Regions from separate parts of the Halomonas sp. ISL-56 genome, predicted to be linked through region 3. Evidence: predicted binding sites of a transcription regulator. Region 3 holds the regulator's gene; each other region holds the start of a gene.
The links. Region 3 encodes PhoB, which activates phosphate uptake and scavenging genes when phosphate is short. Its sites were predicted from a motif close to TGTCATANNNNTGTCANA; they were not measured.
Positions count from the first base shown of each region.

Region 1: the regulator PhoB is predicted to act here: its motif matches at 4,670-4,687, upstream of J7J49_RS20995 (DUF6482 family protein).
Region 2: the regulator PhoB is predicted to act here: its motif matches at 5,738-5,755, upstream of J7J49_RS04445 (CYTH domain-containing protein).
Region 4: the regulator PhoB is predicted to act here: its motif matches at 5,837-5,854, upstream of J7J49_RS05185 (PA3496 family putative envelope integrity protein).

Region 1 is NZ_JAGGRO010000029.1:75,749-83,083, forward strand. Features, by position in the region: gene rlmB (23S rRNA (guanosine(2251)-2'-O)-methyltransferase RlmB) at 1-262, shown strand, start outside; gene rpsF (30S ribosomal protein S6) at 512-889, shown strand; gene rpsR (30S ribosomal protein S18) at 923-1,150, shown strand; gene J7J49_RS20975 (hypothetical protein) at 1,163-2,014, shown strand; gene rplI (50S ribosomal protein L9) at 2,030-2,476, shown strand; gene dnaB (replicative DNA helicase) at 2,771-4,159, shown strand; gene J7J49_RS20990 (hypothetical protein) at 4,295-4,588, shown strand; gene J7J49_RS20995 (DUF6482 family protein) at 4,762-5,064, shown strand; gene J7J49_RS21000 (thiol-disulfide oxidoreductase DCC family protein) at 5,079-5,477, opposite strand; gene J7J49_RS21005 (cryptochrome/photolyase family protein) at 5,474-7,147, opposite strand; gene hemH (ferrochelatase) at 7,278-7,335, shown strand, end outside.
Region 2 is NZ_JAGGRO010000005.1:173,162-180,496, forward strand. Features, by position in the region: gene J7J49_RS04415 (MurR/RpiR family transcriptional regulator) at 1-2, opposite strand, end outside; gene J7J49_RS04420 (aspartate aminotransferase family protein) at 165-1,490, shown strand; gene J7J49_RS04425 (carboxymuconolactone decarboxylase family protein) at 1,565-2,143, shown strand; gene argA (amino-acid N-acetyltransferase) at 2,181-3,494, opposite strand; gene J7J49_RS04435 (inorganic phosphate transporter) at 3,682-4,947, opposite strand; gene J7J49_RS04440 (TIGR00153 family protein) at 4,958-5,638, opposite strand; gene J7J49_RS04445 (CYTH domain-containing protein) at 5,776-6,675, shown strand; gene J7J49_RS04450 (ion transporter) at 6,729-7,335, shown strand, end outside.
Region 3 is NZ_JAGGRO010000026.1:9,737-17,071, reverse strand. Features, by position in the region: gene J7J49_RS20240 (hypothetical protein) at 467-778, opposite strand; gene phoR (phosphate regulon sensor histidine kinase PhoR) at 1,082-2,368, opposite strand; gene phoB (phosphate regulon transcriptional regulator PhoB) at 2,371-3,060, opposite strand; gene ubiA (4-hydroxybenzoate octaprenyltransferase) at 3,188-4,078, opposite strand; gene J7J49_RS20220 (chorismate--pyruvate lyase family protein) at 4,114-4,689, opposite strand; gene J7J49_RS20215 (NAD(P)/FAD-dependent oxidoreductase) at 4,886-6,076, shown strand; gene J7J49_RS20210 (HU family DNA-binding protein) at 6,185-6,457, shown strand; gene J7J49_RS20205 (hypothetical protein) at 6,457-6,813, shown strand; gene J7J49_RS20200 (LysR family transcriptional regulator) at 6,827-7,335, shown strand, end outside.
Region 4 is NZ_JAGGRO010000006.1:10,550-17,884, reverse strand. Features, by position in the region: gene J7J49_RS05210 (HAD family hydrolase) at 1-621, shown strand, start outside; gene J7J49_RS05205 (IclR family transcriptional regulator domain-containing protein) at 706-1,500, shown strand; gene hglS (2-oxoadipate dioxygenase/decarboxylase HglS) at 1,497-2,858, opposite strand; gene J7J49_RS05195 (DUF72 domain-containing protein) at 3,062-3,916, shown strand; gene J7J49_RS05190 (sodium-dependent transporter) at 4,071-5,414, shown strand; gene J7J49_RS05185 (PA3496 family putative envelope integrity protein) at 5,526-5,741, opposite strand; gene hexR (transcriptional regulator HexR) at 5,993-6,847, shown strand; gene uvrD (DNA helicase II) at 7,048-7,335, shown strand, end outside.

The DNA of each region.
Region 1 (7,335 bases), on a different contig from region 3:
CCTTGCAAAGCTAAAAGATGCCGGTGTCTGGATAACCGGTACGGCCGGCGAGGCTGACACCAGCGTCTTTGACATTAATATGATTGGCCCCACCGCCCTGGTGATGGGGGCGGAAGGCAAGGGGATGCGGCGCTTAACTCGCGAGGCATGCGATAATCTTGCCAAGCTACCTATGGCGGGGGAAGTCTCTAGCCTTAATGTTTCGGTGGCCACTGGTATTTGCCTGTTCGAGGCTGTTCGTCAGCGTCAGCTTGCAAGTTAATCGCTGTACTACTAAGATACATGCGCCCGTTTGTCTGCAAGCGGGCGTTAGCTGTGAGAATTAGTAATTGAAACTGTTGTTGAAAAACTGTCGTTAAAAACAGTTGTTGAAATAAAAGTTCTGTTTGATGCCCCGGTGACCGCCTAGCGCGGTGGCGGAGCACTTCAGTTAACTCCTTGCTTCCTTGTCGTCGTTTATTGAACTTCGCAATGGCACACAACGGAAGCTGTCAAACCGCAAGGAGATCCCATGCGTCATTACGAAATCGTGTTTATGGTCCACCCGGATCAAAGCGAGCAGGTGCCGGCGATGGTTGAACGCTACACCAGCATCGTTACTGAAAACAGCGGCACTGTGCACCGTCTGGAAGATTGGGGCCGTCGTCATTTGGCTTACCCGATCAACAAGATCCACAAAGCCCACTACGTGCTGATGAACGTTGAATGTTCCGGTGAGACTCTCGACGAGATCGAGAACATCTTCCGTTACAACGACGCCATTATCCGCAGCTTGGTTGTACGCTGCAAAGAAGCTGTTACAGAAGCTTCACCGATGATGAAACCGGCAGAAGAAAAACGTCCGCGTCGCGAAGAAAAACCGCGCGCTGAAGAAGAAGAAACTGCCTGATTTTATTCACTGCACGTTTTAAGGAGCTAGTCCATGGCACGTTTTTTCCGTCGCCGTAAGTTTTGCCGCTTCACTGCTGAAGGCATCAAGCAGATCGATTACAAAGATCTGGACACGCTGAAGGCTTACATCACCGAAACCGGCAAGATCGTTCCAAGCCGTATTACCGGCACCAAAGCACGCTATCAGCGTCAGTTGGCGACTGCTATCAAGCGCTCGCGTTATCTGGCACTGCTGCCCTACTCCGATAGCCACCAGTAAGCGTTTAACGTGATGCTGGCACTAGCCCGATGGCTAATGCGGGGCACGCCTTACGCTGCAGGCGGGGCGGCCTTAGCAACGCTAGTGCCTTGGCTGTTCTGGTTAGGAGCAGCCATCGCCGCGCTGATGACTCTACGCAAAGGTTTTGCACCTGCGCTGCCAGTCATCATCGCCGCAGCACTACCGGCCGGTTGGTGGTGGGCTCAGGGTGATGTGATTCCGCTTGCTTGCATATTGCTGGTAACGCTGATGGCCGTCATTCTGCGCGAGAGGATGCGTTGGGGGGAAACCTTGATTGTGGGAACTTTGGTTGCCGCCGTCATGGTTCAACTTGGCATCTTCAGTCCGCCAGGTGGCACTGAGTTAATGCTTGAGCAATTGCGAGAAGGTTCAGAAGAAGTGGATCGCATGCTCACGGAATTTGCCAATCAAGGCTACGATACTCAAACCATTGCCGCACTGGTAGTGGGTGGGGTGACCGGGTTTGTGGTGCTTTTGGCAGCCATTGTGTGCTTGGCACTTGCGCGTAGTTGGCAGGCTGGGTTGTACAACCCTGGTGGCTTTCGTGAAGAGTTCCACGCACTGCGCTTGACCCCTAAAGAGCTGGCCGTGCTGGTCGTTCTTGGGGTGATAGGTATGCTGCTAGGCGCTCATGCGTTGGTGATGCTTGGTTGGATTCCGCTGTTGGTAGCTGGCGTTGCGTTAGTGCACGGGTTTATTGGAATAAAGGGGATGAACGGGCTGTGGCTGGTAGCATTTTATGTGCTACTGATCACGACCTGGCCCACGATTCTCATTGTGCTGCTGTTGGGGCTGATTGATACATTCGCGAACGTTCGCGCACGCCTTGCCCGCAGCAACTGACAAGAGGTTTACGAGATGGAAGTCATTCTGCTCGACAACATTGGTAAGCTGGGCGGCCTGGGTGACAAGGTCACCGTGAAGCCTGGTTATGGTCGTAACTACTTGGTGCCTTACGGCTTAGCCGTACCGGCCACCAAAGACAATATCGAAGCGTTTGAAGCGCAGCGTGCTGAGCTCGAGGCGCAAGCCGCTGAGCGTAAGGCAGAAGCCGAAGCGCGCGCTGAACAGTTGAATGACATCGAACTGTCTTTGGTTTCCAAAGCAGGCGACGAAGGCAAGCTGTTTGGTTCTATTGGTCCGCGCGACCTGGCTGACGCGATTTCTTCTGCTGGCATCGATGTTGCCAAGAGTGAAGTCCGTATGCCGACTGGCCCGATTCGCCAGACCGGTGAATACGACATCGCTATTCACTTGCACGCTGAAGTGGATGCCGTTGTACGCGTAGTGGTAGTTGCAGAGTAAGTGAGAAAGTAATTGAGAAAGTAAGTAATTGAGCTAGTAACGACGTAAAGTAGTCACTAGCTGCAGCTAATACAGCTGCCTCAAAAGGCGCGGGTTTTCTCCCGCGCCTTTTGTTTTTTCTGGATGCTCACGGTTTCTAAATTTAGCTATTTCAGGGTGTTGCCTAAGTTATCAAGCGCACCACAGCTGGGTATTTTAAGACAACGTCTTGAACATGCTGCTAGTCGCGCTGCATGTCGGCGGCTAATATAAGCATCTTCACTGGCTACGCAGTCGTGTTTAAAGGAGCTCGCTATGCAGGACCAGCCTTCTGCTGATAAAGAAACGGCAGCGTTAAAGCTGCCGCCGCACTCGTTGGAGGCGGAGCAATCGGTACTAGGCGGGCTCATGCTGGACAACCAGGCCTGGGATAACGTCTCAGAGCGGTTAGTTGCTGATGATTTCTACCGTTATGAGCACCGTTTGGTGTTCAACGTGATGATTCATCTAGCTGAAGCCGGTCAACCACTGGATGTGGTGACGCTTTCCGAAGCGCTGGAAGCTCGGGATCATTTAGATACGGTCGGCGGGTTGGCGTTTCTGGCTGAGCTTGCCCGTAACACGCCTTCTGCCAGTAATATTCGCGCCTACGCTGATATCGTGCGTGAGCGGGCAACGCTACGTAAGTTGATCCGTGCGGCTAATCAAATTGCCGATAGTGCGTTTACACCCCAGGGGCGCCCGGCTGATGAATTGCTTAACGAAGCCGAGCGGTTAGTGTTCCAGATTGCCGAGGAGCGTCCCAAAACGGGCGGCCCTATTGGCATGAGCGATCTGCTGACCAAAGCCGTTGATCGTATTGATGAGCTGTTTAACCTGAAAGGTGAAATGACCGGCCTTTCGACCGGCTTTCGAGACCTGGATGAAATGACTACCGGGTTACAGCCTTCAGATATGGTGGTTATCGCCGGAAGGCCCTCAATGGGCAAAACCACGTTTGCTATGAATTTGGTGGAACATGCGGTTATCTCCAGCGATAAGCCGGTCATGGTGTTTTCCATGGAGATGCCAGCAGAATCGCTAATGTTGAGGATGCTGTCGTCGCTGGGCAGGATTGATCAAACTCGCGTGCGTACCGGTCAATTGGAAGATGAGGATTGGCCGCGCCTTACTTCTGCCGTCAATCTGCTCAAAGACAAGCAACTGTTTATCGACGACACCGCGGCCTTGTCACCTAACGAGATGCGCTCACGGCTGCGCCGTGTGGTGCGTGAACATGGCAATATCGCGTTGGTGATGATCGATTATCTTCAGTTGATGCAGATTCCCGGTTTTAGTGAAAACCGCACCGGGGAGATTTCCGAGATTTCGCGCTCCTTGAAGGGGTTGGCGAAAGAATTTAACTGCCCCGTTGTGGCACTTTCTCAGTTGAACCGCTCCTTGGAACAGCGTCCCAACAAGCGTCCTGTCATGTCGGATCTGAGGGAGTCTGGAGCGATCGAGCAGGATGCGGACGTCATTGCCTTTGTTTATCGCGATGAAGTCTATAATCCAGATAATCCCGACAATCAGGGGATTGCCGAATTAATTATCGGTAAGCAACGTAATGGGCCTATCGGCACGGTACATATGGCGTTTATCGGCAAATATACTCGCTTTGAGGATTTGGCGCCGGATAGTTACGGTCAAGCCTTCGGTGACTAAGTTTTTGTAAGCAGGTTTTTGTAAACAGGTTTTTATAAACAGGTTTGTGGTGACAGGTGAGTGATAAGTCACTTGAGGATGAGGGGCTAGCTCGTATAATGCCCCACCCACGATATGTAAAAACGGGAGCAACAAATGGCAGGTGGATTTCGGCGCGGTAACCGACAGCGTCTTCCTAAGTTAGAAGGTCGCGGTGAACTAGAGGCAATAGAGCGCGAAGGCCCTTTTAAAGAGTGGCTGGGTATGCCAGACCTTTATCGCTACCATTTGGTGGTCGCGGGCGAGAAATATAGTTACCAAACTGAAGATGGCGAGCTGCCTGTAACAGTGGGAGATAACGTTGTGTTCCGCTATAAGGAGACTAAAGGCGGGAACTGGATTGACCGCAATTCGCTTGGTAAAGCTATCGATCCCTCTGAATATCAATGATCGATTGATGTCTTGACCTTCCGGTCAGAAATTCCCTTGCGCTAATGGCCTCCTAACTATTAATGTCTGGTTATTGCTTGTTGTCATTACACTGTAATAACAGGGCAACAGAAATGTCATGGGGCACAGTCATGCTGTGCCCTAATGGCCTAAGTAAATAACAGGAGGGAACCATGGAGCTGAAGGATCTTAAGCAGTTTGTCGCCAGTCACGACAACTTTGAAATCCGCGTGATTACCCATTCGGGCAGTCGTTTTTATCAGGTTGAGCTTGAAGACGTTGAAGGCGAACGCCATATGCTGATGCAGCGTAATAAGCCGATGCTATTTCGCTCATTGGATGATGCCTATATGGATCTCAAGCGCGCTGGAATTCATCGCGCATACTTGGTTCAGCACGTGCCTCACGATGAAGTGATCGGACGTGATGCCCACTACAGTGAGCCGCTGACATCGCGTATGCCGCTTGTTTTTTGACACTACACTCATCCTTAACGTTTAGCTTGCCGCTTCTCCCACCACTGCCCAAGCCGAATTCGGCGACGGGCAAAAAATCGGTAACCGGCATTCATTATGCCGCTTACTCCCGGTAAGCAAGAAAACCTCACCAGCCGCCGATAACCCAACACGGCATAGAGGGCACGGCTGGCATCCATACCGATATACCACTCTCCTTGGCTGTCGAGAAGGTGCAGTTGGCCCATCATGGCGTTAAATTCTTTTCCATACTCATGGGCGTTAAAGTCCTGATCCTGAATATCTACCAGCTCTATCTGTTCCCGATGGCGATGTTTTTCCAGCCAGGCTACTTCCTGCTGGCAAAAGGGGCAGTGGCCGTCGTGAAAGAGCGTGACCGGCGGTAACGCGTCTAGCGGTGTGAAGCGGCTCATTGTGACTCCTTCTTAGTAGTGTTCGTGTTGGTACTGTCCGAACTGGTACTGTCCGTACTGGTGCTGTTCGTATCGCTATCGGTCGTATCGGCATCGCTTGGGGCAGTGGCATAGCCCGCGGTATGACAGACTTGCCCGTAGCTTGGTGACACGTCCAGTTGAGCCAAGAAGCTTTCTGCCTGTTGGCGCATTGCTTCGCGCTTGTCATCGGACATTCGGCTAAGCGAGCCGTAAATCAGCTTCATGCGCGGATTCTTGTTCAATTGTTCGGCGTTAGTTTCAAGAAAGTGCCAGTAAAGGCTGTTGAAAGGGCAGGCCTTTGGCCCTGTGACCTGCTTAGGCGAATAGCGACAGTGCTGGCAGTGATCTGACATCTTGTCGATATATTTCCCCGATGCACAGTAAGGTTTGGAGCCCATTAGGCCGCCATCCGCATGGAGTACCATGCCGAGTGTATTGGGTAACTCCACCCATTCGCTGGCATCCGCGTAAACCGCCAGGTACCAGTCGCATAGCGCCTCGGGCTTAACCCCACACAGCAGGGCAAAATTGCCCGTGACCATCAGTCGTTGAATATGGTGGGCGTAGCTGTTATCGATGGTCATCTGTATGGCGCGCTGCAGGCAGCGCATATCGGTATTGGCATCCCAGTAAAACGCTGGCAAATCGCGCTCAAAACCGAGCTGATTGGCGCTTTTGTAGCTGGGCATCTGTGTCCAGTAGAGCCCGCGCACATACTCGCGCCAGCCAAGAATTTGGCGGATAAAGCCTTCGGCGGCGTTGATCGGCACATCGCCGTCGTAGTAGCGCTGCTCGGCTGCTGCGCAGACTTCATGGGGCGTCAGCAAGCCGATGTTCATCGCCGCAGATAGTCGCGAGTGGTATAGATAGGGCGCCGAATCGCTGATCGCATCTTGATAGCGGCCAAAGTCAGCCAGCCCATGCTCAATGAAGTGATTTAAATCCACCAGCGCTTGTTGGCGAGTGACTGGCAGGTTGAAATTTTCCACAGAGCCCATGTGGTCATCAAAATGGCGTTTCGCATCGGCTAAAGCGTCTTTTGTCAGCGTGTCAAAGCGGTGTTGTGGCAGCACAGGAAATTCAAGCGCTGCCTTGATAGGCTCGCGATTATCATGGTCAAAATTCCATTTGCCGCCAGCTGGCTCGTCGCCTTCCATCAAAAGCCCGGTACGTTTGCGCTGCTCGCGGTAAAAGTATTCTAGACGCAGCTGCTTGCGGCCTTTGGCCCAGTTGGCGAAATCCTCTGGCGTGGTAAAGAAGCGCTCATCTTCAAGTAGCCGCCATGGAATTGTTGCGTCTTTGCGCTGCCGCATTGCCTCCCACAGCCGCCATTCTCCCGGTCGGGCAACGCGTATCTCATCGCAGCCATACTGTTGGGCGATGCGTTCAGCTTCGTCAATGAGAGAGTGACAGTTATCTGCGTCGTCCAGAGCGCTGTAATGCACTTGAAAGCCTTTATCACGTAGCGCATGGGCAAAGTGACGCATGGCGGCCAAAAAGAGGCCGATTTTGTGTATGTGGTGGGGCACATAACGCGCTTCTTCAGCAACTTCGCAAAGGGCAACCACGGCATTAGCGGGGGCATCATGCAGCGTTGTTAGTGAAAAAGAGAGCTGGTCGCCAAGAACCAAAAGCAAAGGCTTGGACATGAATTGCCTCAGGGTTATACAAATGATGCTGATAGTATAACTTTATGCCGCCAGTTTGCCGAAAAGTGATAGGATTTAATTAATTGATAGATTTACTGAGCACCATCGTTTTTTTTCAGGAGCATGACTAATGACCGAGAATGTCGTTAAGGATCAACCGGGCGAGGGCCGCTTGGCCCATGCACCCA
Region 2 (7,335 bases), on a different contig from region 3:
ATAGTGGTTGGCTCTGTGAAGAAATAAGGGTTGGCTCTGCGAGAAAATGATCCATGTGACTCATACTATATTTAAATGATTTATTTGTTGCAAACATCTTTGTGAGTGTGCCAATCTCCTTGTTATATGAATTTCTCACCGTTTGATAATGAGGGTCAGGGGTTATGACGCGTATTCTTCACCGTGGTATCGGCGGGGCACTTCCTTATGCCGCGTCAGCGCAGGGTGTCTATATCACCGATACCACGGGGCGTCGCTACCTGGATGGATCGGGGGGTGCAGCGGTTACCAGCGTCGGTCATGCTCACCCGGAAGTGCTGGCCGCCATGCGCGCACAGATCGATAGCCTTTGTTACGCCCATACCGCTTTTTTCACCACCGATGTCGCCGAAGCACTTGCTGAAAAGCTGGTAGATTTAGCCCCGGCCGGGCTGGATTACGTCTACCTAGTATCGGGCGGGTCGGAGGCCGTTGAAGCGGCTTTAAAGATGGCACGGCAATACTTTGTCGAGATTAATCAGCCCCAGCGGCGACACATCATTGCCAGACGCCAGAGCTACCACGGCAACACCATCGGCGCGTTGGCCACCGGTGGCAATGCCATGCGGCGCCAGCAGTTTCAACCCATTCTGCCCGAAACCCACCACGTATCGCCCTGCTATGCGTATCGCGATAAGGGCGACGATGAGTCTCCGGAGGCCTACGCTGCAAGGCTTGCCGATGAGCTTGAGGCAAAGATTCTGGCGCTAGGCCCCGACGAGGTCATGGCCTTTGTGGCCGAACCCGTCGTTGGTGCCACCTTAGGGGCGGTCGCCTCTGAGGCGGATTACTTTAAACGCGTGCGTGCCATCTGCGATAAATACGGCGTACTGCTGATCCTCGATGAAGTGATGTGCGGTATGGGCAGAACCGGCACCGTCTTCGCCTGCGAGCAAGATGGAGTAACGCCGGATATCGTTACCATCGCCAAAGGGCTGGGGGGCGGCTATCAGCCCATCGGCGCGGTGCTGCTATCGGCCAATATCTACTCAAGCTTCGCCAATGGCTCTGGGCTGTTTCAGCATGGCCATACCTACCTAGGCCATCCTGTCGCCGCCGCAGCCGCCAATAAAGTGGTTGAGATCATTGCACGTCCGGAAACAATGGCAAACGTTAATGCCATGGGGGCGAGACTGCAGAGCGGCCTTGAAGCGGCGCTTGGTGCCTCGCCCCATGTTGGCGATATTCGCGGCAGAGGCTTGTTTCGCGGTATCGAGCTGGTGGCGGATAGGGAAAGCAAAACGCCGTTCGACCCGGCTCGCAAGCTTCACGCCAAGATCAAACGTCAGGCCATGGCTCGCGGCCTGATCAGCTACCCTATGGGCGGCACTATTGATGGCATTAACGGTGACCATATCCTGCTGGCACCGCCCTATATCATTGCCCCTGACGAAGTAGATTTGCTCATTGAGCGTATTGCCGCGGCCATCGACGCCGCTATCGCAGAGTGATGATGAAATAACAACTATCTCAAACAGCCATCTCAAACAGCCATCTCAAATAACGATCTGACTGGAGCTCAGCCATGACAACCCCCGTGACACCGTCTCCCTGCCCGCCTGTTTCCGATGCCGACTGGCCTGAAGAGATCGCGGATTTACGCGAAGATTTTGCTGGCGCACTCAACGTTTACCGCACCATGGCCCACCACCCGGCCCTGCTTAAAGCATGGGCACCGTTGCGCCAACACGTTGTGAAGGAGAATGCCTTAGGCCCGGAGTTGACCGAAGTGGTGATTCTTCGCGCTGGCCTACGTATGGGCTCAGCGTACGAGTGGGCCCACCATGTCAGTCGAGCGCTCGCTCTAGGGTTCTCCGAGGCCCGCATCAATGCCCTTCGCGGTAACCCCGAAGGCGTTGACGGGCTTATCGTCAAGGCCGTGGATGCGCTATTTGACGAGCGCATGCTGGCCAGAGAGCAGGAAGCAGAGCTTGCCGAGGCAATCGGGCGCACCGCCGTCATCGACCTAATCGCCATGGTGGGTTTCTATTCGGTGCTGGGCTATTTGCTCAAAACCTACGACACACCGATTGATGAGAATATTCAACGAGAAGCGCAAAAAAAGCCGGCGCTGTTTTCCATAGCGCCGGGCTCCAGCTCATAAATCAGCTGTGCTAACGGTTCCCCCTTTTAAAAGCGAGTCACGTCAGTTGCTTGACCAGTACCTTCGATTTGCGGGCGTGATTGTAGGTTTCGCGTTTTAGTGGCGGTAGGTCTTCCAGACTGGCGGCACGGAAGCCGTGCTCCACAAACCAGTGTGCGGTGTGGGTCGTCAGCACAAATATTTCCGTTAAACCGCGCTGGCGGGCACGGCGCTCCATGGCTTCGACCAAGCGCTCGCCGCGCTCGCCGCCGCGGTAGCTGTCGTGAACCGCCACGCAGGCCAGCTCGGCAATGCCGGTGTCAGTGAACACGTGCAGCGCCGCACAGCCAATCACCATGCCATCGCGCTCAATCACCATGTAGTCATCGATCTCATGTTCCAGCCGCTCCCGGGAGCGCGCGACCAGCATACCCCGGCGTTCTAACGGCTCCAACAGCTCCAGCAATCCCGCTACATCGTTGAGCGTGGCCGGGCGTAGCTGTTCGTAGCGGTGCTGGGTGATCATGGTGCCCACGCCGTCGCGGGTGAACAGCTCCCCTAGCAAGGCGTCGTGGTTGCGCCAGGAGAGCAGGTGGGTGCGCGCCACGCCTTCCCGTGCGGCGGTGCAGGCGGCCTGTAAATGGCGGGCTAACTCGCTGCCTGGAACGGCGTGGGTTAAACGCGGCTCCGCCTCCGCTGGGGAGAGCTGGCGCAGCAGTGCGCCGTGCTCATCTTCCAGGCCTTCCGACTCGCCGAGCAGAATCAGCTTATCGGCTTTTAGCGCTACGGCGGCGTGCTGGGCAACTTCAGAAGCATCCAGATCGAACACCTCGCCGGTGCTGGAGAACCCCAGCGGCGGCAGCAGCACCAGCGAGCCCTTTTCCAGCAGACCTTCAATGGCGCTGGCCCGCACCCGGCGAACTTCGCCGCTGTGGTCGAAATCGACCCCTTCGCGTACGCCTAACGGCTTGGCAGTCACCAGATTGCCGGAGATCACGCTGAGCTCAACACCGTGCAGCGGCGTGCTGGGCAGGCCTAGCGAGAGCCGCGCTTCCAGCCATAAGCGCTGGTGGGCGGCCACCTGCTCTACATGGGCCATCACCGCGCGGTCGGCGACCCAACGGCCATCAATACGCGTGGGCTCAACGCCTGCCGCCGTTAGGGCCTCATGCACCTGGGGACGAATACCAAACACCACCACCAGGCGCACGCCCAGGGTATGCAGCAGGGCCAAATCCTGGATCAGTTGCTCCCCTCGCCCAGACGCCATCGCTTCGCCTTCAATTAAGATGACAAAGGTTCGCCCCCGGTGCGCATTAATGTAGGGGGAGGCGTTACGAAACCAATCAACAAAGGGGAAGCGCGTATCCAAGGGCCGCTCTCCGGCAGCAGGTGAAAGAAATATCAGACGTTTACCACATCCAATCAGGTTACTTTACCAGAGCGCAAAAAACAGCGGCACCTTCTAATGTAAATCTGCTCAATCTAATGCAGAAAAACATGAAGATGCCGCTGTGATGTTACCGCTTGGCGACTTATAAGCGCATGCGAGCCTGTTGTTAGCCGAACATGCCCTTGAACATAAAGAAGAACAGAATCGCCAGGCCCGCACCCGCGGGTAGGGTGATCAACCAGGACATCACAATGGTGCCGATAACCCGTAGGTTTAGCGCGGCCATACCGCGCGCCAAGCCAACGCCCAGTACTGCGCCAACGAGGGTATGCGTGGTCGAAATGGGCAGGCCAGTTCCTGAGGCCAACACCACCGTGGTCGCCGCTGCCAAGGTAGCGGCAAAACCACGACTTGGCGTCAGTTCAGTAATCCCGGTGCCCACAGTGGCAATCACTTTATGGCCGTAAGTGACCAAACCCACCACGATACCGCCGCCACCTAGCACCAGCACCCACCAGGGCACCAGCGCAGCGCTGTCGATCACGCCTTCGCTCCGTACAACGCTAATAACCGCCGCTAGCGGGCCCACCGCATTGGCTACATCATTAGAGCCGTGGGCAAAGGCCATGGCGCAGGCGGTAAAGATCATCAGCACGCCGAACACGCGCTCAACGTTGTCATAGCCGAAGTGATCGCTGTCGTTCTGCACGTATTTGACCCGACGCTGCATAAAAACACCCAGCGCCATGATAACCACACCCAGCAGAATGGAGAGCAGCAGGCTTTGGCCAAAGCTGAGATCCAAGCCAACGTGGGACAGACCTTTGGTCAGCGTCACCATGGAGACAATAAAGCCGACCAGGAAGATATAGCCTGGCACGTAGCGTTTGGCTGCGGCAAAGGGGTCGTCGTTTTCAAAAATCAGGTGGTGAACCGACTTAAACAACACGAAACCGATCGTACCAGCAAGCAGTGGCGAAACAATCCAGCTGGAGGCTATTTGACCTACTTTGCCCCATGCCACAGCTTCCATGCCGAGGCCTACCGCACCAAAACCGACGATTGCACCGACAATGGAGTGGGTTGTAGACACCGGCCATCCACGGGAAGAGGCAATCATCAGCCAAATGGCGGCAGCTAACAGCGCCGAGAGCATCCCGTAAACCAACAGTTGCGGATTATCCGCCAACAGTACGGGGTCAAGCATTCCCCCTCGAATGGTCGCGGTGACTTCGCCACCAGCTAACCAAGCGCCAAGGAATTCAAAAATAACCGCGATAATGATCGCTTGTTTGATAGTGATCGCTTTCGACCCTACCGAGGTTCCCATCGCATTGGCGACGTCGTTGGCACCAACGCCCCAGGCCATAAAGAAGCCGAACAAACAGGCCAGGATGATAAAAATTTCACCGTGCTGGGCAATAATCAGCATGAAAGTCCCCTTAGCGGGCAGTCAGGATCTGCAGACGGCTACCCACGCGCTCGGCGCGGTCGGATAACTCACCTACCCAATCAATGATCTTGTAGAGAAAGATCACATCTACAGGCGGTAGCTGGCTCTCAAGCGCGAACAGCTGGCGACGAATGGTCACCTGTTGGTCATCGGCCTGATGCTCGAGGGTGTGCAGTTCACGGATCATCTTCTGCATCACATCGGAGACATTTTTGCCAAAGCCGGATTCAAGCAGGTCTTTAAGCTCTTCCAGCGCCTGGCGCGCTTGAGCCACGCAAGCCACGCTGGTTTGGATGTAGTCACGCATCGGTTCGGCCAGTTCATCCGGCACGCGCATTTTACGCCCCAGCATAATGCCGGTAATGTCACGCACCTTATTGGCGATTTTGTCCTGCACACTAATCAAGTCGAGCAGGTCAGAACGCGAGACGGGCAGGAACATGGTGTTGGGGAGGTTCAACCGCAGCTCGGTTTTCAGCGTGTCGGCGTCATGCTCTAAGCGGGTGACGTTTTCGCGCAGTTCAGCCGCTTTGTCCCAGTCACCAATAAGCGATGCCTCGAAGAACGGCAATAGCTGGTCGGCGCATTCATTGGCCTTGACGATGTGCGCCAGTAGCGGCTGGAATGGCGAGCGGCCAAACATCGAAGAAAAAGGATTGGAGGTAACCATAGTGCCTTTAAGCCTGTTTTCGGGGAGCCTGGAAATGGCGGCGCCAGTATAAAGAGTGCGCCCGCTGCCGTCATGAAAAGTTCATAAATGTAATCAAATATTCATCTAAATGTCACGAAAACGAGGTGGCGAACATCATGAAAACACCAACCCCCGTCGAAGTAGAGCTAAAGCTAGCCCTCACTCCAGAGGGGCCTGCCGCGCTGCGCCAACACCCGCGCCTGGCGTCACAACCAGCGCTTCAGCAATCGTTGACCAATACCTATTTTGATTCCCCCCAGGGAGATTTGGCCAAGGCACGCATTGCGCTGCGCCTACGCCAGGTGGATGGTCAGCTACTGCAAACAGTAAAAACCGCGGGTCAGGGCAGCGGCGGGCTCTCGCAACGCCAAGAGTGGGAGTGGCAGATTACGGGGCCTGGGTTAGATTTAACGACGCTTGCCGAACTCCCCCCTTTTCAAGGTGAGCTTAGCGGTGTGCTCGATGCCCTCGCCCCCCAACTCAGCACCGATTTCACACGGCGTAGCTGGCAGCTAAAAGAGGGTGCACAAGGCCAGGAGAGTCATATTGAGTTGGTGTTGGATGAGGGCGAAATTATTAGCGGTGGCTACCGCACACCGATTCGCGAAGCAGAACTCGAACTTAAAGGCGGCGACCCGGAAGCGCTGTGGGCACTGGCATTAACCCTTGCCGAACAGATAGCGCTGCGGCCTTCAGACAGCAGCAAAGCGGCCCGGGGTAATGCATTGAGCGAGCAACGCTGGCTGCTACCGCAAGCGCACTCCCCAGCGGAGTGGCAACACCGCGCCACCTTGGCACTGGACGCCTACCACGACAGCCAGCAGGCCAGCTTTCTAAGCGATGTCCAGCAGGCGTTGACCACCCTCGCCGATCACCCCGAACTGGATGTCACTTCGCGCGGCTATGCCCAGGCGCTTCCCAGCGCACTCGATGCCCACGGCCAGCCCAATAAGGCTTACGGTAAAGCGGCATTAGCACTCGCCCATCGCCTGGCGCACCAAACCGCGCTACGCTAGCAGTTTATCCCCCTTTTTCAGGACAGGATTGAGGCTCACTTCAGGATGATGCGATGAATTTACACTTAACCCCTGGCGGAGAAGGCCTGCGCGCGCGGCTGTTCCACATCATCTTCGAATCCGACACGCCGGGCGCTAAGGCGTTTGATATCGCCTTGATCGTGGCCATTCTCATCAGCGTCGGGGTTATCCTGCTGGGTAGCGTAGAGCGCTATGCGGAGCACTACGGGGCGCTGTTTTTTTACGTTGAATGGATTCTTACCCTGCTGTTTAGCCTTGAGCTGATTGTGCGCATTTACTGCCTGGAGCGCCCGTTACTCTATCTAAAAAGCTTTTACGGCATCGTCGATTTAATCGCGATTCTGCCTACCTGGCTGGTGCTGCTGGTACCCGGCGCCCATGGGTTGGTGATTGTGCGCATCCTGCGCGTGCTGCGTATCTTCCGTATTTTGCGCTTGATGGAGTTTGTCGGTGAAGCAGGTCTGTTAATAGATGCCCTCAAACGCAGCCTGCGACAAATTCTGCTGTTTTTCTTCTCTATTTTTATGGTGGTGACGCTGTTTGCGGCGTTGATGTACACCATTGAATCTCCCGAGGCGGGCTTTACCAGTATTCCCATGTCGATGTACTGGGCCATTGTCAGCATGACCACGGTCGGCT
Region 3 (7,335 bases):
GTTGTGCGCAATAATACGCCACTAAAAACAAAAGCACGCTAATTACATGTGCAGTAATGACACATGCGCAAAATAGTCTGTGTCTTTATGACACACTTAGTAAAGCAATCCAGGCACTACCCCAGGCACAATTGCGAATGGTCGCTATGGCGAAATTGAAAGGAAAATGAAAAAAACACTAGAAGGGAGTGGCAGCAAAGGCGAGCGAGGAGCAAAAAAAAGCAGACGACAAAAAATTAGGCCTCGCAATGCGAGGCCCGATATCAGAATTGATGATAGGTAATGACTAACGCTAGCTTCCACTCCTTGTGCGGGACTCCAACCTTGGAATTTACCCTGACTAACGTTTTGATTTCCTAATGATTCGTCCTTGAATCCGAAAGGCATCCTTGCCTGTATAACATCCTGTTAATCGCTTTTTCATCCTATGAAAAAGCATTCAGTGATATCTAAAAAACATCAATAATTAGCTACCGCTATTTTCTTCAACCAGTTCATCTGCATCATACTCAGCGTCATCTGAGTGACTGCTTGATTGAGGTTCCATGTCGCTGACACCATCGCCTTCGTCATGGGTTAAATCATTAGTCATATCTGTATCGCTACCGTTTGAGCTACCGGTTCCTTGGGGATCCATTGGCTGCTCGTCAGCCGTGATACCTTGGTTGTCATCAATCGCGGTGTTTTCATCTGTTTGTGCAAAGGCTAATGGGCTTGCCATCAGGCCAAAAGAAACACCTAAAATGCCAGCTTTCTTGAGAAAATCCTTGGACATCATATTCCACCTCTGATCGCTGTTTGTTACCGCTGGGTTAAGAAAGAAAGGCTAACAAGTAGCCAGCAATTCCTGCGGTCATCTTTCTTAACTAGTATGCTGCAGCAGTCATGCCAAAAAACCGAAATGTGAAATTTAAATCATATAAATCAATATTTTATTTAAAATTAAACATTGCATAACGGCCAATTATGAGCCATTACCCACGCTTTTTCCTGTGTAAAAATGGCACATGAGTAAGTTTCACCAGCCTTACATGTCAATATTGAACACTTCTACAAATATTGTGCAGGGCGCCTTGCTGGATTAAACCAACCGCGAGGGGGGGAAGGTACAGCGGAACAGTGCGCCTTTGCCGGGAAGGGACTCTATATGTAGTTGCGCATCGTGGCGTAACAGCACGTGCTTAACGATCGCCAAGCCTAAACCTGTGCCACCGGTCGCCGTGCTGCGCCCTTTATCTACACGATAAAAGCGTTCGGTTAAGCGGGGAATATGCACGGGATCAATCCCTTCGCCATTGTCTTCAACATCTATATAGCCACCGCCATTGGCGCTAGCTTTCCAGCGTAGTGTGATTTGGCTGCCTGCAGGCGTGTAACGAACCGCATTAAAGGCAAGATTTGAAACAGCACTACGAATTTCCTGTTCGCTACCTAACAACCGCGCATCACTCTCAAGCGCCACGGTGATGGTATGCCGCTGATGCGAGAGAGCAAGCGCGTCCTCGCAAACGCTGTTCAGTAAAGGCCCAAGTAGCAGCGGGTGATGATCTTTACCGCCCTGATCAATCTCTAGGCGCGAGAGCAGCAATAAATCATTGACCAAATTCTGCATCCGCTGGGTTTGTTCCTGCATTTGCTGAATACTACGGCCTAAACGCGGCGGCAGTTGATCGGCAATGTCGCTGTAGGTTTCCAGATAGCCTGAAAGAACGGTCAGAGGGGTACGTAGCTCGTGGGAGACGTTGGCAACAAAGTCGCGCCGCATCTGCTCAAGGCGATGCAAACGGGTAATATCCCTGGCCATGACCAAGCGCTCGTCGTCACCGTACAGGGTAATTTGATACTGCAGTATTCGCCGTTCATCAATCGGTGAGGTTAGCGTTAACGGCTCACTGTAATTACGCGCATTAAAGTAACTGATAAAGCTTGGTTCGCGAAGCAGGTTGGTAATGTGCTGGCCACGGTCATGGGCGGTTTGCAGCCCCAGCATGGCGGTGGCGGCGCTGTTCCACCACTCCAGGTCACCGTGACGGTCAAGCATGACCACGCTGTCGCGCATCGCTTCAGACGACTCTTGAATACGCGCCAAGGTAGCGCGCAGGCGGCTTTGGGTAATTCGCTGACTTTTTTGATAGCGGTACAAACGATCAAATAGCTCGCCCCACATTCCGCGGGCAGCAGGAGGCTCATCGTGAGGGTGAAAAGTGAGCCACTTATAGAGCTCGCGCAGCTGTCGTAAATGGTAAAACAGACATACCGCAAGCCCTGCCGAAAGTCCTAGCCCAGCCGAGCCCAATAGCCAACCTAAGCAAGTACCCAGCGTGGCCAGCCACGCTATTCGCCACAGCTCACGACTCCATAAACGCACATTTACACCCGTGCAGAGAAACGGTAACCGGTACCCCGAACCGTTTGAATCAGGTTTTGATGCACGTCGCCCAGCGCTTTGCGCAAGCGGCGAATATGCACATCGACCGTGCGTTCTTCGACGTAGACGTTGCCGCCCCACACTTGGTCAAGCAGTTGGCTGCGCGTGTAAGCGCGCTCTTGATGGGTCATAAAAAACTGCAGCAAACGGTACTCGGTAGGCCCCATTTCCAGCGCTTTACCGTGAGCGCTTACCCGATGGCTTACCGGATCAAGTAGCAGGCCGTTAATCTCTATCGGGTCTTCAACGCCACGCGGCGTGGCACGACGCAGCACCGCTTTTAGCCGTGCCACCAATTCCCGGGGCGAAAAAGGCTTGGTGATATAGTCATCGGCACCGGCTTCAAGCCCTTGAATCTTATTATCCTCTTCGCCTTTGGCGGTGAGCATAATAATGGGAATCTCAGCGGTAGTTTCTTCACGCTTTAAGCGTCTAGCCAGCTCAATCCCGCTAGTGCCGGGCATCATCCAGTCCAGTAGCAGTAGGTCGGGTTGGTGGTCGACCACCATGGCATGAGCATCCTGGGCGTTATCCGCTTCGAGCACGCGATAGTCAGCCATTTCCAGCGCTACCGCGATCATCTCGCGAATCGACGCTTCATCATCGACAATCAGAACGGTCTTGGCGGTCATACCAGAGCCTCACGGTGTTCAAAGAATAGCTCAAAGAGAACTAGCGCAAAGCAAGCTAGCTCAAAGAAAAACAGCTCAATGACGATAACACCATGGCTTGATGACAATTATATGACATTCAAAAAAATTAGCCCGCCGCAGGCCACCAACTTAGCGCGATACCGGCAAAAATCAGTAGCCCCGACCAGTGATTATTGAGAAACGCCTGAAAGCAGGCATCTCGCTCCTGATAGCGAATTAAGCGCTGCTGATGCAGGAAAGTCGCCGCCATTGCCGCAAGCCCTAACCAGAAGAATCCACCTAAACCGACCCGCCAACCTACCCATGCCAACAACCCCAGGGTGGCTAGCTGGAGTAGGCCGATAATCAAACGATCGGCATTTCCAAACAGCACCGCCGTCGATTTAATGCCAATTTTTAAATCATCGTCGCGATCGACCATGGCGTACTGGGTATCGTAGGCCACTGTCCACAGCACGTTGGCGCAGAATAGTAGCCATGCTTCCAGTGGCACGTAGCCAAGCACCCCACCAAAGGCCATCGGAATCGCCCAGGAAAACGCCGCCCCCAGCACTACCTGAGGAAAATGGGTATAGCGCTTCATAAACGGATAAATAATTGCCAGCAGCACCCCGCCTAGCGAGAGCAGCACCGTAAACCAGTTGGTCAGTAATACCAGAATAAACGCCGCGGCCACCAGGGCGATAAACAGCAACTGGGCTTCGGTTTCGCTGATCCGGCCCGTAGCTAATGGACGGTTTTTGGTACGTTTTACATGGCCGTCAAAGTGACGATCAGCATAATCGTTGACCACGCAGCCCGCGGCACGCATCACGTAAACACCTGCCACAAAAATCAGCAGCACATTTCGCCCGGGTACACCTTCCGCAGCGACCCAAAGAGCCCACAGCGTCGGCCACATCAACAGCCATGTGCCTATCGGCCGATTCAAACGCATCAGCTGTAAGAAATCTGCCACGCGAGCCCACCCCTTCGGCCGCAACAATGAACGATCCATGCTTACCTCACCAAGAATAAGATGCAGGCGCTAGCCTAGCGCGAAGGCAGGCCAAGATCATCAGCCATCGCACCCAAAAAATACTCTTGAACTAATAACGACAGACCGCCGTGCTGACAGCCGTGATAAAACACAGAGCGACGGCCCCAGGTAGCATCTCCCTGAATACCGCTCACGCTAGCAAAAGTGGGCGCTTGCCTCGTCGCTTCTAATGGCCCGCGGATTACGCCTGGCTGACGAAATAACCAACTGCCTAGGGAGCGTTCGCCCAGACGCTCCAAGCGCTGACCCTTTAGCTGCGTGAGCGGGGCGACCGAGCGTGCCACCACCCAGGGGGTCTCATCCAAGCACAGCGCCACTTCGCGCAGCCAGGCGTATCGCTTAGCACCAATGCCCAGCGCCTTAGCCTCATCCTGCCGCGGCCAACCGACCCCCTGGCGTAGCAGCCGTACGCGAAACGGCTTGTCTCCACCCGCAGCGATTAAGCGGGCGGTCAACGAGTCGGTGGAGGCAACCCACTGCCACCAGGTAGGGCTCATCGCTGGGCGTGCCGCATCAATGGGGCGCCAGCGCGAAAATAGCGGAATTTGCCGAAAAGCAGCAGGCGTCACCGAGTTCTCCAGGGCAATAAACGAGGCGGCTAGTGTAACATGGGGTACTAACAGGCTTTTGTTTCAGCGACCTTTTTAACGACTCTGTCTTAACAACTTTGTTTTAACGACTCTGTTTTAACAACCACATTTCAACAGCTATGTCTTAACAGCTATGCCTTAACAACTATGTCTTAACTACTATGTTGGTATCTGCATGCCCGCCACCCAAACACATAAAACGTCTACACACGCTGCACTGGTAATTATTGGCACCGGGATGGCAGGGGTTGGCCTTGCTCGTGCCTTGCGTCGCCTGGGCGACCAACGCTCAATCACGCTGGTCAGCGCCGACAGCGGCGATGACTACAGCAAGCCATTGCTTTCCACCGGCTTCGCCAAGGGCCTGAAGCCCAATCAATTAGCCCAGCGCAGCGCAGCGGAACTTGGCGATGAGCTCAACGCCAAGATGTTTATCCACACCCAGGTAAGCGCACTGGATGTGGATAACCAATTCGTGCTCCTCAAAGAAGGTCAGAGGATTGGCTATGACACGCTGGTATTAGCCACCGGCGCTGCGCCACGGGTGCCCTTCAACATTGCCTCCAGCGTGGCCCCTAGCTGTTTTACTATCAATGACCTAGACGACTACCGCCGCTTTCATACCGCGCTGGGTAATGGCCCTGCACGGGTAGCAATTGTTGGCGCGGGGCTGGTTGGCTGTGAATTTGCCAACGACCTTTACGCTGGCGGTCATCAAGTCAGCATTGTCGCCCCCGAGAGATCCCTGCTTCCTCGCTTGCTGCCACCGCCCCTAGGGAACGCTCTGGGCGATGCCTTTAGCGAAGCGGGTATCCATCTTCACCTTGACCGCTCACTTCATTCCATAGCGCTCAGCAGCGATGAAAACACGGTTCTGCAATTGGATAACGGCGACACCGTCGGCGCGGATCTCGTGTTGATGGCCACCGGCCTCGCGCCCCGCACAATGCTTGCCGAAGCCGCTGGTTTAAACGTGTTACCTAGCGGCATAGTGGTTGATCGTCAGTTGCAGACTTCGCATCCCAATATCTATGCCCTGGGGGATACAGCCTGCGTAGATGGCGTTAATGCCATGTACGTTCAGCCTCTGCAAGCCAGTGCTAAGGCACTGGCGGCAACCCTTTCGGGCACCCCCACGCCGGTTAGCTTTGGCGCTTGGCCGGTGGTGGTTAAAACACCGCTGCTGCCAGTGGTTGCCTACCCGCCTACGACCACACCTGAGTGCTGGCGAATTGAAGGTGAAGGCGGTGATATCAGTGCCTTGGCGGAAAATAAAGACGGACGTTTGATTGGTTTTGCGTTGACAGGCGGCTGCGTGAGAAGGAAAGTGGAGCTTTCCAGAGCAGCGCCTGCGCTGCTAGGCTGATTTTCGCCGCGTTCACGACTAGGCTAGAGAAGCTAACCTAATCGGCTACGCACCCAACAACATTCATTTGTTTGATGTTTGATTTCTATTCAAAAGGGGAGATTCCTTATGCGCAAACCTGAACTCGCTGCAGCCATCGCTGAAAGTGCCGACCTGTCCAAAGATAAAGCAGGCCAAGTGCTGAACGTCATTCTGGATGAGATCACCAACAGTTGTGCCAAGGGCGAAGATGTCGCGCTGATTGGTTTTGGCACCTTCACCGTACGTGAGCGCGCAGCGCGTACCGGTAAAAACCCGCAAACCGGCGCCCCGCTGCAAATTCCAGCCAGCAAAAACGTGGCCTTTAAGCCAGGCAAAGGACTTAAGGACGCCGTTTCCTAATGAAGCTCAAGCTGACGCTGTGGCTGCTGGGCGTACTGCTCAAACGCGCCCTGCGCCGCAAGCCGCGCTTTCGTGAGCAGTTAGAACGTATGCGCGGCCTGGACTGGGGAATTGCCACGGAAGATCTAAGCATTGCCCGTCACTACCGGATGACGCCGAAAAGTGTCAGTACTGCTAAAGGGCTGCCGGTCGACTTGGATCTTGAGCTACGCTTCCGTGATCAGGATACCGCCTTGAAAGTGCTCAAAAAGCCGACCCAGCAGGCCTTTCTCGACGGCATGATGAACGGCAGCGTGCGTTTGGTGGGGGACTCCGCCGATATGAATAAGCTGCAAAAACTACTCAAGTATTTGTAGCGCCTCACTATCGATGGACATACCTCATCAACGCTTAGTGTACTTCCGCGTTACCCTGGAGTCTGGCTCAGTGCGCCGCGCAGCGGCGCGCTTGGACATTGCTCCCTCGGCAGTTAGCAGGCAAATTGCGCTGCTGGAAGAAGCCTTGGGAGCCTCTCTGATGGAGCGTCAGCGCGATGGCATTTCGCCTACACCGGTAGGTGAAATGCTGCTTGAGTACTGCGAACGGCGCGGTGCCCTCGATGAAGGTTTTATTGCCTCGCTTGAATCCTACCAACGCCTGGAAACTGGCAGAATATCGCTCACCGTAGGCGAAGGGTTTGTCAGCGATTTAGTGGCTTCCCCGCTGCACGAATTTACCCAACTTTATGCGGGTATCCAGCTCGATATTCATATCGCCGGTACCTCGGGCATTATTGAAGCCGTGGTTGATGACCACAGCCATATCGGCTTAATGTTCCACGAAAGAACCCATCCTCAACTGCGTTTTTGGGCATCTAGCCCCCAGCCATTAATGGCCAT
Region 4 (7,335 bases), on a different contig from region 3:
GACTTCGATGGCGTTGTTCTCGACTCTGCAACCCTAAAGCGCCAGGCGTTTGCCGACGTATATCGTCAGGCGCCTGAAAGCCAGTATCGCGCCGTTGTGGCTTACCTCAGCCGCCGCGGTGGCCAGCCTAGAGAGGTCAAGTTTCGCCATATTGAAGAGCATATACTGGGCAAGCCAGCCAGTAACGCCCGTATCCAGGCGCTTTGTCAGCAATTTAAAGCCAGTGTCGAAGAGCGTTTACTAGCCGCACCGCCAATTCCTGGAGCGCTAGAATTTTTAAGTGGTTGGCACAACCAACGTCCGCAGTATCTGCTCTCTGCCACACCCGAACAGGAACTCAAGGCTATTGTGGCGCAGCGCCAATTGGCGCTTTACTTTAAAGAAGTTGTGGGCGCGCCCCCGGATAAAGCCACGGGTTTACGCAACTTACTCACCCGACACCAGCTGGCAGCGAAAGCCACCGTTATGATTGGCGATTCGTATAATGACTATCGCGCCGCACGCTCAAACGGAACGCTTTTTGTTGGTGTCACCGCGAATCCCGCTCAATCCCCTTTTCCAAACGATGTCGTCACGATTAAAGATCTATGCACATTGGTTCAAGCGCTCAACCTTCTATAGCGAGCAGCGCATATATGTTCGCTATTCGAACAATATGCTATATTGGTCTTTTAAATTTACGCCTATTCCGATGAGTGGACACCGATGGAAGAGCAGCTTCTGGATGAAATGTTAACCCCCGATGACCGCGACTTCGTAACAGCGCTGGCGAGCGGCCTGGAAGTGATTTTAGCCTTTGATGAAAGTCACCCACGCATGACGCTTAGCGAAGTGGCCGCGCGCACGGGCATGAACAGGGCCAAGGCCCGACGCTTTCTGCTCACCCTGCATGCGTTAGGCTATGTACGCAAACAGCAGCGTTACTTTGAGCTAGCGCCGCGGGTGCTTCAACTGGGCTACTCGTTTTTGTCCGCCAATAATTACCGCAGCGCTATTCAGCAGTATCTGGAGGAGATCACCAACGAGTGTGGCGAGTCATCCTCTTTAGGCGTGCTGGATGGCGATGAGGTTATCTATGTAGCCCGTTCAGCGGCGCGCCATAGACTAATGGCCATTACGCTATCCGTAGGGACTCGCTTGCCAGCAGCACATACTTCAATGGGACGCGTTCTGCTCGCTCAATTGTCAGAAGCGGAACTGGAAGCCTACTTGGAGCGGCTGACGTTAGAGCGCTATACCGATAAAACGTTTACCACCAAAAGTGAGCTTAAAAAGTGTATTCACAAGGCGCGCCAGCAAGGTTACGCCATCGCCGATCAAGAGCTGGATTCAGGCTTACGCTCGCTGGCAGTTCCGGCCTTTGATGCCAATGGCAAACTATTGGGCGCTATCAACATTAGCACTAATGCTGCACGTATCGATTTAGATACGCTACTGAAAGAGTACTTGCCGCTCCTACAGTCAAAAGCCCGCCTAATTCGCACCACTATTAGCTGCTAACCCGCCAGGTTCACCAGCGCCTGTTCAAGCGATGTTTGCTGGCGCTGGGTATATAGCTCGATTTCATCGATGACGGCTCTGCCCAGGGCCTGCTCAAACGCCTGCTGGCTTGCGCTGCTGGCATAGTTATCATGACTGCTTCCACCCAGGTTGGATTGAAAAATACCGGCCGCACTTACGGGCAAGAAATCTTCATAAATCATGGGGGTAACTCTGAGGGCGCCTTGTTCGATCAAGCTCTCCACCCGCTCAACTGAAACCGGCCCTTGCACAGAGGCTCCCGGAACTGCTTGGTAGTGGAAAAAAGCCAACCTCTCACGGCGCAGCGTAGCGTAATCATCGGGAAATGCTTTAAACACATCCGATAAATGCGCTTGATGAGCGTCATTATCCACTGCCATAGGTGCATTTTCCTTGGCGGAGGCTAGCAGACGATCATAAAGCTCACGCCCTTTAGCGGTTAACGCAATACCGCGCTGTTCAATTTCGCCAAAGCGGGCGGTGTGCTTACCCTCAACAGCGTCCGCGAATGCGATGGTCTCTTCCAGTGCTTTAAAACTGGTTTGGCGCAACAGTATCGGGCAATCGCGACGCGGCGGGCCTTCAATAGTCGCTTTAGGGTCAATGCCCACACTGGGCATACGCCGCTGCACGTCATCAATATCCAGCGTTCTCGGCGTTAGGTGGTTAATGTGCGGGCCACGGAAGCAGACCACATCAGCGATTAAGCGGTGTTCGGCGTGCAAACGCTCATAGGTCGCCAAATCGACCGTGGCGTTGTCGTGCCAGCGAAACGTTTCCAACGCTTCCTGCACAAACTGCTCGGCATCCTCGGCACTTAGGCCGCCCTGTTGCTCAAAACGCTCAACCAGTGTTTTGACGTTGGCAGTGAAGATATCGCGGGCCTTTAAAATTTCACTCGCCTGCTCTCTGAGCTCCGCTTTTTCAATCAACTCAAGGCGTAGTAACGAGGTAAACACACGAAATGGATTACGCTTAAGCGCACTATCCTCCACCGGCCGAAACGCCGTGGAGTGAACCGGTACGCCCGCCGCGGCTAGATCATAGTAGCCTACCGGTTCCATACCCATTACGGCGAACATGCGCCGCAGCATGGCTAATTCGTTTGGGCTACCCACTCGAATAGCGCCGTGGCGTTCAACGCTGATACGTGCCAGCTCATCGCTGGTTTGCAATTCACTATTTAGCCTGGGGTTTGCGGCTAATACCGTTTGGTTAACCGCCTCAACCAGCGACAGCAAGGTGCCGTATTGGGGTACCTCTTGCTGATACATTGCCGACATCGCGCGGGAAAACTGGTCGCGAATTTCATCACTGCTAACGTAAGTTGAACTCATCGGGCTATCCTGTTTGTAAACGGCTATAGCGGCCCATATAAGGGTGGTACCTACATAGTAGCGCTATCGAGGCATTAACAATTTCACTTTTTCCGCGCCTTGCTACAAATAAAAGCCATTTAAAAGCCGCCCTCAGCGCTTAACAGCCAAGCTTCTTAGCCTGTTATATTAGCGCTTGATCTTGTTGACGTAGGCTGGCACTCATGACGCTTCCTCTTTATCTAGGCTTGCCCATGTGGGCCAATCAAGACTGGTTGGGCAACCTTTATCCACGCCACGCTAAAACTGAGCTGTTAACCGATTACGCCGCGGTGTTTTCCAGCGTTGAGGGCAATACTACCTTTTATAGCGGCACGCCAAAGCCAGAAACTATTGCTGCCTGGGCGCGCCAAGCACCACCCCACTTTCGCTTCTGTTTTAAATTACCTGCCAGCATCACCCACGATCAGCGTTTAACGCGCTTGGAAGACGCTTGGGCATTTTTAGCGGCGCTAGAACCGCTTCATGATCGCTTAGGGCCAACCATGGTGCAGTTGCCGCGGGATTTTGGCCCTCAAGAGCTTCCCCAACTTGAAGCGCTGCTTAAAGCTTGGCCTGCCCATTTGCCTTGCGCGGTCGAGGTTCGCCACCCTGAGTTTTTCCACAAAGGGGCCGCCGAAACGGCCCTCAACCGCCTGTTGATAACTTATTCAGCCAATCGCGTGATGCTTGACGTGCGCCCGCTCTTCTCGACTCCGGCAAATAACCATTTGGGCTTGGCCCACGCTCAGCAAGAAAAGCCGAAACTCCCGCTACACGTGCTTTCCACGGCAAATGTTCCTGTCATTCGTTTCATTGGCCATATTGACAAAACGATTAATAGCAGCTACTTCACCGCCTGGAAAGACCGCCTAAAGCTGTGGATAAATCAGGGGAAAACCCCTTTCTTATTTGTGCATACTGCGGATAACCGCGAGTCTCCCCACATGGCTCGCATCCTCTATAACGCGCTAGGAGAAGTGACGCCATTACCCCCACTTGCCCCCTTCGCCGGTGAAAAGCAAAGCCAGCTGTTTTAGACCGCTTTTTTAGGTGAGCTAACTGGCATGCTTGCTTTCGATCAGATAAATTGCGTTTACTTTCGGAAAAGTACGCTGGCAATGACTCATTTTTCCGAAAAAACGGTGTATCGCACCGAAAAACTCATTACAACTGATTAAAAGAAGGTGTGTCATGGCAAAACTTGCACACGCACAATGGTCATCGCGCATGGCCTTTGTGCTGGCCGCCGCTGGTTCAGCGGTAGGCCTGGGGAATATTTGGCGGTTCTCTTATTTGGTTGGTGAAAGCGGTGGTGCCGCTTTTGTGCTGGTCTATCTTGCCTGCGTGGCATTGGTCGGGGTGCCCATTCTGCTTTCTGAGTGGATGATTGGCCGACGCGGCCAGAAAAACCCCATCGACAGCATGAAGGATCTCGCCCATCAAAGCGGTAAGTCTAAGGGGTGGGCACTGGTCGGTATCAGCGGCGTAGTCGCCGGCTTTCTGATCCTGTCTTTCTACAGTGTGATTGGCGGCTGGTCGCTTAACTATACGCTGAGCTCGGTCATTGGCACCTTCAGCGGCCAAAATGCCGAAAGTATTGGCGAGATCTTCAACGGAATGCTTGCAAGCCCCGGCACGCTGCTGCTCTGGCACAGCGCCTTTATGCTACTGGTTATCGGCATCGTTGCCCGCGGCGTGACCAAGGGACTTGAGAGCGCCGCGCGCTCGTTGATGCCTGCGTTGGTCATTTTGATGCTGATTTTGGTGGGTTACGGAATGACCACCGGCCACTTCGGTGAAACCTTAACGTTTATGTTCAGCCCTGACTGGGGCGCGCTGAATGGCGGCGTGGTGCTTGCGGCCATGGGCCAGGCGTTCTTCACGCTGTCACTCGGGATGGGCATCATGATGGCCTACGGCTCGTACCTTGGCGAAGACGTCAATCTGCTGAGCACAGCGCGCACGGTCATCATTATTGATACCGCCATTGCGCTGCTTGCCGGTTTGGCTATTTTCCCCATCGTCTTTGCTAATGGCTTGAGTGCCGGCGAAGGCCCGGGGCTGATCTTTGTCACCCTGCCTATCGCGTTTGGCAATATAACTGGCGGCGCCATCCTGGGACTGATGTTCTTCCTGCTGCTGACTTTTGCCGCGTTAACCTCAGCGATCTCATTGTTGGAACCCACCGTCGCGATGCTTGAAGAGCGCACTCCGCTGTCGCGCATTCCAGCAACCTTGGTTAGCGGTATTTGCGTGTGGCTATTGGGTGTTGCAGCGCTGCTGTCGTTCAACCTGTGGTCTGACGTTGTATTCTTCGGGCTGAATATCTTTGACTTGCTGGATACCTTCACGGCGAAAATTCTACTCCCGCTTACCGGACTGGGAGCCGTCGTATTTGTCGCGTGGTGCCTGGATCGCAAGAGCGTTGAGGAAGAACTGGCGCTGTCTGCAACAGGGCTCATCGTGTGGAACATTGTGGCACGCTTTATAGCACCGATCGGCGTTATCGTGGTGTTCCTCGCCGGTATTCTTTAATACGGGTCTGCTCGGCTCTTTGGATTCTAGAGCCGAGCGCCTATTAGCATGCTTTAAAACGGCTAGATCTCATATCAGGCATTGCCACATGGCAATGTTCTCAGTGCCGTCTCAGTGCAACTCGCTCTCTTGCCGATCTTCATCGGGTAAGGGGGCGATATCCCGCGATAACTTCTGAAACTCTCGATGCAGCTCAATACCCCGCCGCGCCCTTAAGCTACGTTGGGCTGCGCTGCGCTGGCGCTGAGCGTGCTCATCCACTTCCATACTCATAAAGATATCGAGCAATTCGCTTTTAACCGAGGTGATTCGTTCGACGTTTCTCATAATCGACGTTCCTCCAGATGAATATGCCTTCGTCCACCTGCATCCGTGACGACTGTTATGATGCAGTGCGGCACTTCAATTATTACTATAACCTACTTGACAAAATGATGACTATTCCTAAAAAAGGGGGCTAACGGCCTTTAAACGCTATACCTAACGTCGTTATCAATGCCCATTTGCGCCACCAGTCAGGCATACTGTGACCAATGCCAACGAAGCCAAGTGTGCTAGAAAGCCAAGGAGCTGTGAACGTGAGTCGCGCCCTGTTCGATGAAATGAGACGCCGCATGGAGCACTTTCGACGCTCCGAGCAAAAAGTGGCGCGGTTTGTACTGCGCAACCCCGAAGAGGTTATCCACATGCGCATTGTGGATCTGGCCACCGAAGCCACCGTTAGCGAACCTACCGTGGTGCGCTTTTGCCGTGCGCTGGGTTGCAATGGCTTTCAGGACTTCAAGCTACAGCTAGCGCAAATGCTGGCCAGCGGCAGTCAGTTCGCGCAGTTCTCCATGAACGATAGCGACTCGGTCGCTGAGTTTTCCCACAGCATCTTCGACTCGACGGTGGGCACGCTGCTCTCGGTTCGCGACCGGCTGGATAACGATGCCCTGGGCCGTGCGGTAAATGCCCTGGCGATGGCCAATCGGGTTGAGTTCTATGGCTTTGGGGCTTCCGGCGCTGTGGCCTTTGATGCCCAGCACAAGTTTTTCCGCCTACAAATTTCCACCTCTGCCTACGCCGATCCGCATATGCAGAATATGTCGGCGGTGACGTTGAACGATGGCGATGTCGTTGTGGCCATTTCCCAAACCGGCCGCACCAAAGCGCTGGTTGCCAGCGTGCGCTTGGCCCGTGAAGCGGGCGCGACGGTGATTGGCCTGTGCCCCAGCGGCTCGCCGCTGGCCGAAGAAGTCAGCCTGCCGCTGTATATCGATGTCCATGAAGATACCGAGATCTATACCCCGCTTAGCTCACGCATTGCACACTTGGTGCTAATTGACGTGCTTGCCGTCGGCGTGGCCAAAACCCGCGGCCCGAAACTCGCCGAACAGCTTAAAGCGGTTAAAAAGAGCCTTAACACGCTGCGCTTTCCTGAAGAATCCTAGTCTTTGCCTATACCGAGGGCAGGTTGTAGCGAGGGTCTTTTGACAGGGATGTCAAAAGTAGCGCCCACGGATGGGTTCACAGCGCCCTCGCGGAAACCTGCCCTCGCACAGAGGCGAGAAGATTGCCACACCTGTATACACAGCCAGTTTGCTGGCTGTGCTAGACTAGCCGCCTATTTTTTGATCCGGCAGCGGCTACTATGGACGACGTCACGGCGATTCTCGATCAGCTCAACTCCGCCCAGCGCGAAGCAGTGAGCGCCCCCCAAGGTAATCTGTTGGTGCTCGCAGGCGCTGGCTCCGGTAAAACCCGCGTGCTGGTGCATCGCATCGCCTGGCTGATGCAGGCGGAAGGGCTGTCACCCTACGCGCTGCTCGCCGTCACCTTTACCAATAAAGCCTCAAAAGAGATGCGCACGCGCCTTGAGGCGCTGCTGAGCCTCTCAATGCGCCATGTATGGGTGGGCACCTTCCACTCTATCGCCCAC